4 regions of the Aminobacter sp. DSM 101952 genome follow, and region 4 is predicted to be linked to each of the others. Evidence: riboswitches for the same ligand, from Rfam matches in the RefSeq annotation. Region 4 holds a riboswitch; each other region holds the start of a gene.

Region 1 (3,201 bases), on a different contig from region 4:
AGTTCGGCGCGGGGCAGCGTCGAGGCTTCGATCAGCCTGAGATCTTCGTCATGGCTTTCGCCCGGCAGCAGCGCCAGCGCGATGCCTCTTTCGCGAGCCACCGCAGCAAGCTGGTCGCAGCCGTAGCGCCACCAGTCGTGACCACCGAGGATACGGACGAGGATGACTCTGGCGTGGGCAGCCACGCTGTCGATCCACAGGTCGACCGACATCGGGTGCCGGAGGTCGCGCAGGCTGGCGAGCCGCATCGACGGCAGGTTTGCTGCACCCGCCTTCCAGGCGTTGGCGAGGCCTGCCAGATCGCTGTCGGTGAAGGACAGCGCCACCACATCCGCAGGCTTCTGCCCGAGGTCCACAGGCTCGATGAGGTCGTCGAGCGAGGCGGAGGTGGTGGTGAGGATGTGCATCAGCTCGCCTCGCTTGAGGTCGCGCGAAATGTCCCCCTCATCCAGCCCTTCGGGCGACCTTCTCCCCGGCAGGGAGATGAGGCACGCGCTGACGTCGGCGATCTCCGCTCCAGTTTGGAGAGAGGTCGACCGAGCGCAGCGGAGGTCGGGTGAGGGGACATCGTTTTAGCCGACCAGGATACGCTCGATGGCCGGGCGGTCGAGGCCCTTGAGGCCAATGACGACGAGGCGCGAGCGGCGGTCGTCCTCGGCGGTCCAGGCGCGGTCATAGTAGTGGTTGACGCGCGGGCCGACGGCCTGGACGAGCAGGCGCATCGGCTTGCCGCCGACGTCGACAAAGCCCTTCACGCGCAGCACGTTTTCTTCCTCGGCGGCCGTGGCGACGCGCTTGGCCAGTTCGTCGGGGTTGGCGATCGAGGGAATCTCGATGACGAAGGTGTCGAAATCGTCGTGCTCGTGGTCGAAGGCGCCGTCGTGGTGGGTCTTGCGGTTCTCGATGTCGTCCTCGACGGCGAGGCCGAGGCCGAGCAGCACCGATGGGTCGACCTTGCCATGCGCCGACGGCACGATCTTGACCGCGCGGGCGAGGTGCTCGCTGACGATGGCGCTGGCGCGGGCATGGCCGGCGTCGTCGAGAAGGTCGGACTTGGACAGGATGATGAGGTCGGCGCAGGCAACCTGGTCCTCGAACACCTCCTCGACAGGGTCGTCGTGATCGAGCGAATCATCGGCCTGGCGTTGGGCGGCCAGCGCTTCCATGTCGGAGGCGACCTTGCCTTCGGCGAGAGCCGGGCCATCGACCACGGCGATGACCCCGTCGACGGTGACGCGGCTCTTCACCGTCGGCCACTGGAAGGCCTGGACCAGAGGCTTCGGCAGCGCGAGGCCGGAAGTCTCGATCAGGATGTGGTCGACTTTTGGGGTGCGCGCGAGAATCTGGTCGAGGGCCGGGACAAAATCATCGGCGACGGTGCAGCAGATGCAGCCATTTGCCAGCTCGACGATGTTTTCCTCCGGGCAGGCGTCGATGCCGCAGCCCTTCAGAATTTCGCCGTCGATGCCGACATCGCCGAACTCGTTGACGATGATGGCGAGGCGCTTGCCCTTGGAATTCTCGAGGATGTTGCGGAGCAGCGTGGTCTTGCCGGCGCCGAGAAAGCCGGTGACGACGGTGCAGGGAACGCGTTCGACGGAGGCGGTCATTTGTCTTCCTTGATGAGAGCAAGCGGAGGGATGCGCGCGACGAGGCCGCGCTTGAGGCTGTCGGGACGGCCGCGCCAGGGGATCAGGCCGTCGGTTGAGGTGCTGAACAGTTGTGCGCCGGTGACGAGATCGTCGCCGGAGGAAACGTTGAGATCGCCGAAGACGTAGCTCCACGCGCCGTCCCGGAGCAGGGCGGCACTCAGGCGGCGCTTGCAATTGCCGAGGCACTCGACAGTGCGGACGGTGATGCCTTGGCCGACTGCTGCCCGACGGGCGGATTCGGCAAGTCTTTCTCCGGCGCGGGGATGGGCGTCCGAACCGGTTTCGTCACGGCAGGAGGAGCACACGAGGATGGTCACGTCGCAGGCGCGCGCGCCTGCTGCATCGCCGGATGCGTCAGAAGTTCCGACCGGAAGGTTGTCGTCGAAGTCCAAATCCAGGCTCCCTGCCCGGGGCACCCGCCAGGCGATCGGATCAATGTCTGCGACGGCAGGTCTCCTGGCTTGCGGATCGTCGCCTTCGCCCGCCTTCCCGGGAAATCCCAGTGGTCTTCGGGTCTGGCTCTTCGCTCACAGTTGCGGGGACAGCCGCGGTTTTGGCGCATATGCGCCGCACCGCATTCCCTCTTAGCCTCCGCCGTTGCGGGCGAAGGACCGTCTGTGGGCGATTTAGGCTTTCGCGCGGGGTGGAGTCAACGCAATGGAGCGACCAACAATGTCGCTCAGCGCCGGGCCGAGGTCGCCGGCGGGCGTGACCTCGATGCGTTCGAGGCCGAGCCAGTCGCGCATCTGCTTGAGTTCTTCAAAGAGTTGGGCTGCTGTTTCCGGCGGCGCGCAGGGCTCGGCATAGGCGGCGTGGACGCGCAGCACGCCGGCCGGGCGGTCGGCCTTGAGGTCGATGCGGGCGACGATGCGTTCGCCGAGCAGGAAGGGCAGGACGTAGTAGCCGTACTGGCGCTTGTCCGCTGGCGTGTAGATCTCGATGCGGTAGCGGAAGTCGAACAATTGCTCGGCGCGGGTGCGCTCGAACACCAGCGGGTCGAAGGGCGCGAGCAGGGCGCGTGCTTGCACTTTTCGAGGGATGCGGGCCTCGGCATGCAGATAGGCCTGCCTGTTCCAGCCTTCGACGCGCACGGGAATCAGTTCGCCCATCTCGACCAGCTCTTCGAGCCGGCCCTTCATGTCGTCCGGCGACAGGCGGAAATAGTCGCGCAGGCAGATGCCGGTCGCGACGCCATGGGCCTGAGCGGAGATTCGCAACAGTTCGCGATGGGCATCTTCGGCCCGCAGGGCAGGGCTGTTGTAGATGTCGGCCGGCAGCACGCGCTCGGGCAGGTCGTAGAGACGCTCGAAGCCGCGGCGGGAATGGGTGGTGATGCGGCCGGCCCAGAACAGCCATTCGAAGGCGCGCTTCTCAAGGCTCCAGCCCCACCAGCCGCCCGAACCCTTGGCGCCCTCGATGTCCGAGGCGGCGATCGGGCCGCGGTCGACCACCTGGCGATAGATCCCTTCTATGTAAGGAGCCTGCTCGCGGCCGAACTTCGCCAGCCCCGAATACATCTCGGTGTCCGCCCGCTCCATGCGCCAGCGCA
Region 2 (3,201 bases), 150 kb from region 4:
AGGAGGACTCGCGCCTGCTGCGGGTCGACGTCGGCTACGATGTAGCCGAAGGAAACCTTTTCCACCACGATCGCCAGCAGCGCCGTCAGACCCGTCTCGGCAATGCCGACGATGGCGACGGATCCTGCCACGACCACAAGCGCCAGCAGTGAACCCAGAATGATCGCCAGCCGCCAGTAGCCAGACTGCCGGTAGCGGTTGGCGATGCCGCTAGAATGGCCGCGCGCCAGACCGGCAGTCGTTGCGATGTCCATGGTCGAAGCCTCCGGATTGGGGGAGGCACGCCGCGGCCTTGCCGGCGGCGGCGTGCCGGTTCGTCAGTTGGAGGCGCTACCCTGGTAGGTCATGCCGCCCTGGAACGGCAGGCCTTGGTAGATCTCGATCCATTCCTTCATCGCCGCCTCGGGATCGATGTCGGCGAAGCGGTCGGGATAGAGCCACTTGGCGACCTGCAGCGCGCCCGTCACCTTGGACGAGCCGCCTGCCAGATAGTAGTTGATCAAGCGCACATTGCCCCCCGCACCGACCGGCGCGCCCGAAATTTCCTCGCGTGCGACGATCGCCTTCCAGCTGTCGGCGAACTTCGCTTCCGGGATCGTCTGGTAGGAGCCGGGCTGCAGCTTGATCACCAGATCCGGCTTACGCGCGATGATCTCCTCGGGATCGACGGTGAAGCTGTTCTCGTTGCCGCGCGAGGAGGGCTGCTTCTTGATGTCGATGTCGCCGAAGACGTTGATGCCGCCGCCGGCCTCGATCATGTCGTGCCAGCCCGAACCCGGCGTAACCGTCACCAGGTCGCGCACCTCTTCGAGGTACACCTTCTTGCGCTCGACGTCCTTCAGGCGCTCGGCCAGCAGGTCCATGTAGCGGGTGTAATAGGCGTTGAGCGCATCGGCCTTTTCCGTGCTGTCGAACAGCTTGCCGAACAGCGTCACGTTCTCGACGTGCTGAAGCGTGTCCCAGGCGGTGACGACCAGAACCGGAATGCCGAAGGCTTCGAGCTGTCGCGCCGCCTCCTCGTAGACGCCATTGCGCGGGATGATCACCACGTCGGGCTTGAGCGCCACGATCGCTTCGTAGTTGGGCTGGGTCTGGCCCTGGCCGACGATGTCGCTGTCCTTGAACTGCGGCCAGTAGGTCGGGTCCCGCATCGTGCTCGCATCGACGCCGACGACCTTGTCTATGGCCCCGATGGCACGGGCGAACTCAACCGCATAGCGGTTGAAGATCACCGCCCGCTTGATCGGCAGTTCCAGCTCGACCTTGCGGCCGGCATCGTCGGTGAAGGTTTCGGCGGCCGCCGGTGCCAAGCCGATGGCCGAAGCCAGGGCAAGTCCGAGCCACAGGGCTAGCTGAGTGATTTTCATGATGTCTCCATGCGCAAATGCGGTGCGGGGCGTGCCGAGGCCTGCACATGTCCGGGCAGGCCTCGGTCAGACGACACAGGCAAACAGGCGCAGCACGCCGGACGACGCCAAAGGCGCCCGCCGAAGCTCTTCGAACATGGGGAAACCGATCTTCCCGACATCGCCGCGCCAACCTCTGCCTGCCGGGGACGAGGTGCGGAAATGCGGGCCCGACGAAAGCCGCAACAGGGCCTTCGAAATGGAACCGTCACTCCTGTGGCACACCCCGACCACGGAATCTCACTCTGTCAGGCAGGTCTCCTGGCTCACGGATCGCAGCCCATGCCGCCCGTCTTCCCGGCAATATTGCCAGTGACATTTGGGCGAACGGCTCACCGCTTACAGTTGCGGGTCAGCTCCGGTTTCACACCGGATTCCCTCTTAGCTTCCACCTCGTCGGCGGAAGACCATGACGCGCGCACCCTATTCGTGGGCATGTCAAAGTCAAGGGTGATTTACAGGACTAGCAATGGAGTGAAAGTCGTTCATCTGCCGGCCAAGAAGACGGGTGGATTTTCTCTTGAGTTCTCCTCAAGGCATGCAACCCAATGCCAGAACGACTTGTCCGCCAGCGCCCGCGACACTGCAGATGTATCGAACATCTAGTTCCGCTCGACCGGTTTCGAGCGCATGCGCGACACGGTCTCGCGTTCGGCCCGCTTGCAGCGCATCGGCGGAAGGCCGCGGTCCATCAGGGCCATGTCCTCCAGCACCATGTCGCCCATGCGCTTGAAGGCAATGTCGAGCGCGCCGGCCCGGTGGGCCGAGCGCAGGAAGCCGGGCAGTCTGCGCACCGGATGATCCAGCGCCAGCGGCTCTTCCGGGAACACGTCGCTGGCAGCCACGATGTGGCCGCTGCGCACGGCGTCGATCAAGTCGGGGAAATCGACGACGCCGGCGCGGCTGAGCAGGATCAGGGCCGCGCCTTGGCGCATGCGGGCGAAGGAGCCCGCGTCGAGAAAACCCTGGTTTTCGCTGGTCACCGAGGCCACCACGAAGACGACGTCGCTACCCGAAAGCACCTCATCGAGCGTCGCTGGTTCGACACCGCTCTCCCGGAGCACCGATGGCGGCAGCCACGGGTCGAAGGCTTTGGCGCGGGCGCGGAAGCCTGCAAGCAGCCGGTTCAGCGCCTTGCCGAGATCGCCGAAGCCGATGAAGCCGATGTCGGCGCCGGACAGCAGCCGCGCCGATCCATTGCCCTCGGCGCCCCAGAGCTCGCGCCCCTCGCGGAACGCGAGGTCCGCGTCGGTGATGCCGCGGGCAAGGTCGAGCGCCAGGGCGAGCCCGATCTCGGCCACCGGCTCGGCGAACACCTGGCTGGTCGTCACCACATGAACGCCGCGCCCGAAAAGATGCTCGTAGGGCATGTTGTCGAGCAGGTTGCCCTCGACATTGAAGATGCAGCGCAGCGAGACCATCGCCTCCAGCGTCTGGAGCGACAAGGCCGGCTGGCCGATGAGGTAGCGCACGCGCCCGAGAATGTCGGGGGCAAGCGCGGCAATCTCCTCGGGCTCGACCTCGATCACCTCGTTCTCGGCTCGCAGCCTGGCCAAGGCCCCGGGCGCAAGGATCAGTTCCAGCGTGCGCGGCCTGGGAGCGCTGAGCACGAGCGGCCTGGATCGATCCGACATGCTTTTCTCCGCTGCCTAGCCGTGGTCGAGGCCCAGCGCCTCGATCAGGTGCTCGCCGGTGATCACCCGCTCGACCTCCTCGATGGTCGACCGCTTGGGATCGATGTTGTCGGCCACCACCTGCCCGCCGCGCATCACGACGATCCGGTCCACCACCTGGA
Region 3 (3,201 bases), on a different contig from region 4:
CATAGCCGAAGAACTCGAGATCCCAGGCGAAATGGTAGACGGCCATGGCGACGAGGGCCACGCCACGGGCAATGTCGATCACCTTAACGCGCGGTGTCCGGGCTTGAAGTTGGTCGGTGGTCGGTTGCATCGTCATGGCCATTCGCTTGGGCTTCGGGTGTTTCGCCGCCCATGCAGCACTATCATGGTTGAACCGCGGCAAGAGAGGGACTAGCCAACGTCATGCACAGGGTTCGGGGATGCCTGCAATGAACGGTCGTGTGATGTCGCTGACCGAGGAACTGGTGGCACTTTGCCATCGTGAGGTGGCTGATGCCGGCCCCGATCCTGATGCGCAGCACCTCGACGATGCCGATTACGAACGCATGATCGACAAGACGCTTGCCGCCTATCCCGGCAATGGGCCGCTGTGGCTGTTTGCCTATGGCTCGCTGATCTGGAAGCCCGAGGTCGAACACACCGACGAAAGGGTGGCGCTGGCGCGCGGTTGGCACCGTTCGTTCTGCATCAACATGACCCGCTGGCGCGCCACAAAGACTGAGCCCGGGCTGATGATGGGCATGGATCGCGGCGGCCAATGCAAGGGCGTGGCGCTCAGGCTGACGGACGGCGACCGGCGCGAGCAACTGGACAAGCTGTTTCGCCGCGAGATGACGCTGAAGCCCTCGACCTACAAGCCGCGCTGGCTGAACCTCGCCACCGATGAGGGGCCGTTGACCGCACTCGCTTTCGTCATCAACCGTCAAGGCCATGCCTATGCCGGGGCGCTTGGCGAGGACGAGGTCGTAAAGCGTCTGGCCACGACCTGCGGCCACTGGGGCTCGGCCGCCGACTATCTCTACAATGTGGTCAAGAACCTGGAGCAGCGTTCCATCCACGACCGGCATCTGTGGCGGCTGCAGCACCTGGTGGCCGAACGAATCACCGCGCGCGGCTGATCGCAAGAACGCCGCATTCGAGCGCCGCGGCGTCGGAATTTGGTTTGCCGCCCAAGCCATTTGTTTCTATAGTTGCGGCGTCGTCGGTTCCGTTACGGAATCAAGAGGGAATGCGGTAAGGTCCATTAGAGGGTCCGAAGCCGTGGCTGCCCCCGCAACTGTATGCGGCTAGTCCTCCCCAAATGCCACTGAAGCTTGCTTCGGGAAGGCGGGGAAGGGTGCCAATCCGCAAGCCAGGAGACCTGCCGGCGACAGGCACTTATCTCTGTGCCCTCGGGTGGAGGGCGAAAGGACTTATGATGAACACTGTTTCTGCTCTCGGCACCGACGTCTCCTCGCAGTCGCGTATCATGCAGCTGGCTCTTGCCGCGCTGCTCGGCCTTTTCGTTGTTGGCTTCCTCGGGTTCTCGCACATGGAAGTGGTGCACAATGCTGCCCACGACTATCGCCACTCGATGGCTTTCCCCTGCCACTAACGAAAGCAAGCCAACCATGTCCGTCTTTCGCAACGTCGTGTTCATCGCGGCGATCAGTGGCCTATTGGCCGGCGTGATCCTTGCTGCGCTCCAGACCTATTCAACCGATCCGCTGATCTTCAAGGCGGAGACCTATGAAAACGCCGGCGGCCACGACCACGGCGCGGCACCCGTGGCCGGTACCGAAGCGACCGCGCCTGCTGCCGACGCACAGGCTGTGGCGCCGGCCGAGGAAGAAGCGTGGGCGCCTGCCGACGGCTTCGAGCGTTTCGCTTACTCGGCGCTCGCCAACATCGTCAGTGGCATCGCTTTCGGACTGATCCTGGTCGCCGTCTCCGAGTTTGCCGGCGGCATCGCCAACTGGCGCCAGGGCGTGTTCTGGGGTTTTGCCGGCTTTGCCGTCTTCACATTGGCGCCTGGTCTCGGCCTGCCGCCGGAACTGCCGGCCATGCCTGCCGCCGATCTCGTCTCGCGCCAGATATGGTGGACGCTGACTGTCGTGGCCACCGCTGCTGGCCTCGCGCTGATTGCCTTCAAGCAGTCGTTGCCGCTGGCTGTCCTCGGCGTTGCGCTGATCGTCGCGCCGCACATCGTCGGGGCGCCGCAGCCGGAAAGCCATGAGTCACCGATCCCGGCCGACCTGCACCACAGCTTTGTCGTCGCTGTCACCATCTCCAACCTGGTGTTCTGGGTCGTGCTGGGCGCGGTGGCAGGCTACGTGCGCAATCGCTTCATGAGCGAACCCGCACAGTCGCTGAACGGTCGCCTTGCCTGAGACGCTGACCTTCCTGCTCGGCGGTGCGCGCTCCGGCAAGAGCGCGCATGCCGAGCGGCTCATCACGCAAATTCCTGCTCCGTGGACCTACATCGCCACGGCGCAGGCCTATGACGACGAGATGCGCGAGCGCATCTCGATCCATCGTGATCGCCGCGGCGAAGGCTGGCAAACGCTCGACGCACCGCTGGATATCGCGGGCGCGCTTGGCAGCGTGCCCGAGGGCGCGCCGGTGCTGGTCGACTGCCTGACGCTCTGGCTCACCAATCACATGCTGGCCGATCACGATGTCGAGGCCGAATGCGCCGCCCTCGCGGACGTGCTGTCGCGCCCGCGAGGGCCGTGGTTCGTGGTCTCCAACGAGGTCGGGCTCGGAATCGTGCCCGACAATGCACTGGCCCGTCGCTTCCGTGACGATGCTGGCCGCCTCAACCAGAAGGTGGCGGCCGTGGCCGACGCGGTGCTGTACATGGTCGCCGGTCTGCCGATGAAGGTGAAATGATGAAGACGATCGACGAACAGGAAGCTGAGCGCCACCGCGCCAAGATGGCCAAGCGGAAGGCGGTGCAGGATGCCGAGGTGGCGGGAAAGACCATCGTCGAGAAGGGACTGCTGATCGTCAACACCGGTCCCGGTAAAGGCAAGTCGACGGCGGCCTTCGGGCTGGCGCTGCGCATGCTCGGCTATGGCCATCGCGTCGGCGTCGTGCAGTTCATCAAGGGTGCCTGGCATTCCGGCGAGCAGGACGCGTTTGCCGCCTTCGGCGACCGCGTCGTGTGGCACACGATGGGCGAGGGCTTCACCTGGGAGACGCAGGACAAGATGCGCGACATTGCTGCTGCAGAGGCTGCCTGGGCGAAAGCGCAGGAGCTTTTGGCAGACCCGAGCATCTCACTCGTCGTGCTCGATGAACTCAACATTGCGCTGCGCTATGACTATCTCGATCTCGATGCTGTCGTCTCGACGCTCAAGGGCCGGCGCGAGGGCCTGCATGTCGTGGTCACTGGCCGCA
Region 4 (3,201 bases):
GGGGTGGTCTCCAACCTGCTTTCGCCGGAGGCCAGGGGCGGCTACGTCGAAACCGTGCAGGCGGAGTACAAGAAGGTCGCCGACGCCCATGCCCGCTCGGAGGCCGACAAGCAGCGGCTGCCGCTGGCAAAGGCCCGCGCCAATGCGCACAAGGTCGACTGGACCGGCTACGCGCCGCCGAAGCCGCGCTTCCTCGGAACCAAAGTGTTCGAGAGCTGGGACCTCGCCGAGCTCGCCCGCTACATCGACTGGACGCCGTTCTTCCAGACTTGGGAGTTGAAGGGCCGCTATCCGAAGATACTCGAAGACGAGCATCAGGGCCCGGCGGCGCGCCAGCTGTTCGAAGATGCCCAGGCGATGTTGAAGAAGATCATCGATGAGAAGTGGTTCGCACCCAGGGCGGTGATCGGCTTCTGGCCGGCCAATGTCGTCGGCGACGACATCAGGCTGTTCACGGATGACAGCCGCAAGCAGGAACTTGCGAGCTTCTTCACCCTGCGCCAGCAGCTGACCAAGCGCGACGGCAGGCCGAATGTCGCGCTGTCCGACTTCGTCGCGCCGCTCGACAGCGGCAAGGCCGACTATGTCGGCGGCTTCGTGGTGACCGCGGGCATCGAGGAAGTGGCGATTGCCGAGCGCTTCGAACGCGCCAACGACGACTATTCCTCGATCCTGGTCAAGGCGCTGGCCGACCGCTTCGCCGAGGCCTTTGCCGAGCGCATGCACGAGCGCGTGCGCAAGGAGTTCTGGGGCTATGCCACAGACGAAAACCTGTCGGGCGACGAACTGATCGGCGAGGCCTATCACGGCATCCGCCCTGCGCCGGGCTACCCGGCGCAGCCGGACCACACCGAGAAGACGACGCTGTTCAGGCTGCTCGATGCCGAAAGCAACGCCGGCGTGGCGCTGACCGAAAGCATGGCGATGTGGCCGGGCTCGTCGGTGTCGGGCCTCTATCTCGCGCACCCCGAGAGCTATTATTTCGGCGTCGCCAAGGTCGAGCGCGACCAGGTCGAGGACTATGCCAGGCGCAAGGGCATGTCGCTCCAGGAGGCCGAGCGCTGGCTCGCGCCGATCCTCAACTACGTGCCGGCGGCCTTCGCCGAGGCTGCCGAATAGCCGCTTGACTTGGCGGCGCGCGCCTATAGCTTGCCGCACGGTTATGGTTCTCCCGCCTCCGGGCGGGAGCTAAGAGGGAATTCGGTCAAAGCCGAAGCTGCCCCGCAACTGTGAGCGGTCGGGACATGTTTTTCGGAAAGCGGTGTCCGCTTTCGGGAAAGTTTATGCCCCAATGGTGAATAGCCACATTGCCCACCACGTCACTGGCATGGATGCCGGGAAGACGGGCGATGAAGCAACGACCCGCGAGCCAGGAGACCTGCCTGACCATGTGAGGTTCCGTGGGCGGGGTGTACCACTGGAGCGCGGTTGAAACGGTTGCCATCCCGGCGCCGGCTTCTGCCTGCGTTGCCGCAATCCCGCCACGGCTGGTCAGGGATTGCAGGTGTCGAACACAACCGAAAACAATGCCGCGCCGCAAAGGCACGTGCTGCTGGTCGCCAAATCGGCCTTTGCCGCCGCGCCCTACAGGCAGATGCAACAGCTTGCCGATCTGGTAGCCGCGCTGCGGGGCGTCGCCGGTGCCAGTTTCGGCTTCACCGAGCAAGGCACGCCGTCGCTGCGCGAGGCGCTTGGTTCATTGCGCGCGGCCGGCGCCTCCGATGTGCTCATTTTGCCGCTGATGCTGCCCATCGAGCCGAGCTTCACCGCCTGGCTCACCAAGTCGCTGCGCCGTTGGCAGGCCGAGGACGGCGTGGCGTGGCCCCAGGTCAGGATCGCCCAGGGCCTCGCCGACAGTCCGCTTCTTGCCGCCCTCATGGCCGGGCTCGTCGAAGGCGCGCAGGCTGCCGCTCCCGTGCCGCCCGCCGAAAGGCTGGTGCCGGAAGGTTCGCTGGTCCCGGCGCAGAAGCGCCGCGTGCTGGTCTGCCAGGGCGGGCCGTGCAACGCCGCCGGCGCCGATCTCATCTGGGGCCATCTGCGCAACCATCAGGACCGCCAGAAGCTGCGCACGACCGGCGACGGCACCATGAGCTGCAAGTCGACCTGCCTCGGCCCGTGCAACTTGGCCCCTGTTATCCAGGTCTATCCCGAAGGCACTTATTACGGCGGCGTCACGGAGGCGGCCATCGACCGCATCGTTGCCGAGCACCTGCTCGGTGGCCGCGTCGTCGACGCGTTCGCCTACGAGCCTACCGGTCGCAAGCAGACGCTGCGCCCGGCCGCTTCCGCCGAACCGGCCAAAACCTAGCGGGGCGGAGGTTCAGGCCAGTTCATGCCCGGCACGGCCCAGGCCGTGCCGCGCCTGCCGCGTCTCGCGCGGAAGCTCTCCGAACTCATGGCGGTATTCGGCGGCGAAGCGGCCGAAATGGGTGAAGCCCCATTTCAGCGCGACATCGGTGACGGTGGCTTCGGTTGCCACCAGGTCGAAGCGGGCGCGGCGCATGCGCTCGCGCGTCAGCGCGCGCAGCGGCGAGATGCCGAAGGCGTTCCGGTAGGCGAGTTGCAGCGTCCGCGGCGCCACGCCGGCGGCCCCGGCGATCTCGTGCAACCCGATCGGCAGGGCGGCATGGGCGCGGATGAATTCCTCGGCGCGCTTGAGATGGCGGGGGGCGGCTCCCTGCCTGTGGTCATCGAAGAACAGGCTCATGTTGCTGGGCTGGCTGCGCAGGAACAGCTCCAGCAGATGCTGTTCGTAGAGCACGTTCTGGATGCCTGAACCGGCCGAGGCTGGCCTCATCTCCGCGGCCTGGAACAGCGAGTTGGCCAGGCGGCGCCATGCCTGCATCTCGGGCCGCGAAAAATCGACGAGCGGATCGAAGATCAGCGGCCCCGGTATATCGCGGTCGAGCAGGCGCATGGCGAAAGCATGCAGCGGCGCCTTGCGCACCTGGATGAGCAACTGGGCGCAGCCCTGCCACCACTTCATCCTCGTCGCCAGGTCGGCGTTGAGCACGGAGGCGATGCTGCGGTCGGTGAGGAATTCTTGGCTGCCGTTGCGGACGGTCGCCGTGCCCGAAACCGGCATCTGGATCAGATAGAAGTCGCCAAGTTCGCCCGGGTCGATCAGCACGTCGGCGCCGTAGCTGATGTAGTTCAGCGAGATCATCTCGCCGGGGGCATGATTGTGCGTGACGCGAAACG

The links. Region 4 has a riboswitch for cobalamin ahead of ASC75_RS20815 ((2Fe-2S) ferredoxin domain-containing protein). Riboswitches for the same ligand answer to the same signal wherever they lie in the genome.
Region 1: linked by a shared signal. The riboswitch ahead of ASC75_RS01005 (DUF1636 family protein) and the one ahead of ASC75_RS20815 ((2Fe-2S) ferredoxin domain-containing protein) in region 4 are both predicted to bind cobalamin.
Region 2: linked by a shared signal. The riboswitch ahead of ASC75_RS21475 (ABC transporter substrate-binding protein) and the one ahead of ASC75_RS20815 ((2Fe-2S) ferredoxin domain-containing protein) in region 4 are both predicted to bind cobalamin.
Region 3: linked by a shared signal. The riboswitch ahead of ASC75_RS00830 (CbtB-domain containing protein) and the one ahead of ASC75_RS20815 ((2Fe-2S) ferredoxin domain-containing protein) in region 4 are both predicted to bind cobalamin.

Annotation. Positions count from the first base shown of each region.
Region 1 is NZ_LMCL01000001.1:204,482-207,682, reverse strand. Features, by position in the region: gene ASC75_RS01015 (cobaltochelatase subunit CobN) at 1-407, opposite strand, end outside; gene cobW (cobalamin biosynthesis protein CobW) at 573-1,610, opposite strand; gene ASC75_RS01005 (DUF1636 family protein) at 1,607-1,969, opposite strand; cobalamin riboswitch at 2,081-2,283, opposite strand; gene ASC75_RS01000 (winged helix-turn-helix domain-containing protein) at 2,279-3,201, opposite strand, start outside.
Region 2 is NZ_LMCL01000032.1:309,504-312,704, forward strand. Features, by position in the region: gene ASC75_RS21470 (iron ABC transporter permease) at 1-254, opposite strand, end outside; gene ASC75_RS21475 (ABC transporter substrate-binding protein) at 318-1,367, opposite strand; cobalamin riboswitch at 1,640-1,833, opposite strand; gene ASC75_RS21480 (hydroxyacid dehydrogenase) at 2,009-3,040, opposite strand; gene ASC75_RS21485 (ATP-binding cassette domain-containing protein) at 3,056-3,201, opposite strand, start outside.
Region 3 is NZ_LMCL01000001.1:168,283-171,483, reverse strand. Features, by position in the region: gene ASC75_RS00840 (DUF1624 domain-containing protein) at 1-136, opposite strand, end outside; gene ASC75_RS00835 (gamma-glutamylcyclotransferase) at 249-938, shown strand; cobalamin riboswitch at 1,006-1,203, shown strand; gene ASC75_RS00830 (CbtB-domain containing protein) at 1,238-1,414, shown strand; gene ASC75_RS00825 (CbtA family protein) at 1,431-2,189, shown strand; gene cobU (bifunctional adenosylcobinamide kinase/adenosylcobinamide-phosphate guanylyltransferase) at 2,182-2,691, shown strand; gene cobO (cob(I)yrinic acid a,c-diamide adenosyltransferase) at 2,691-3,201, shown strand, end outside.
Region 4 is NZ_LMCL01000032.1:160,893-164,093, reverse strand. Features, by position in the region: gene metH (methionine synthase) at 1-1,119, shown strand, start outside; cobalamin riboswitch at 1,147-1,401, shown strand; gene ASC75_RS20815 ((2Fe-2S) ferredoxin domain-containing protein) at 1,505-2,308, shown strand; gene ASC75_RS20810 (AraC family transcriptional regulator) at 2,321-3,201, opposite strand, start outside.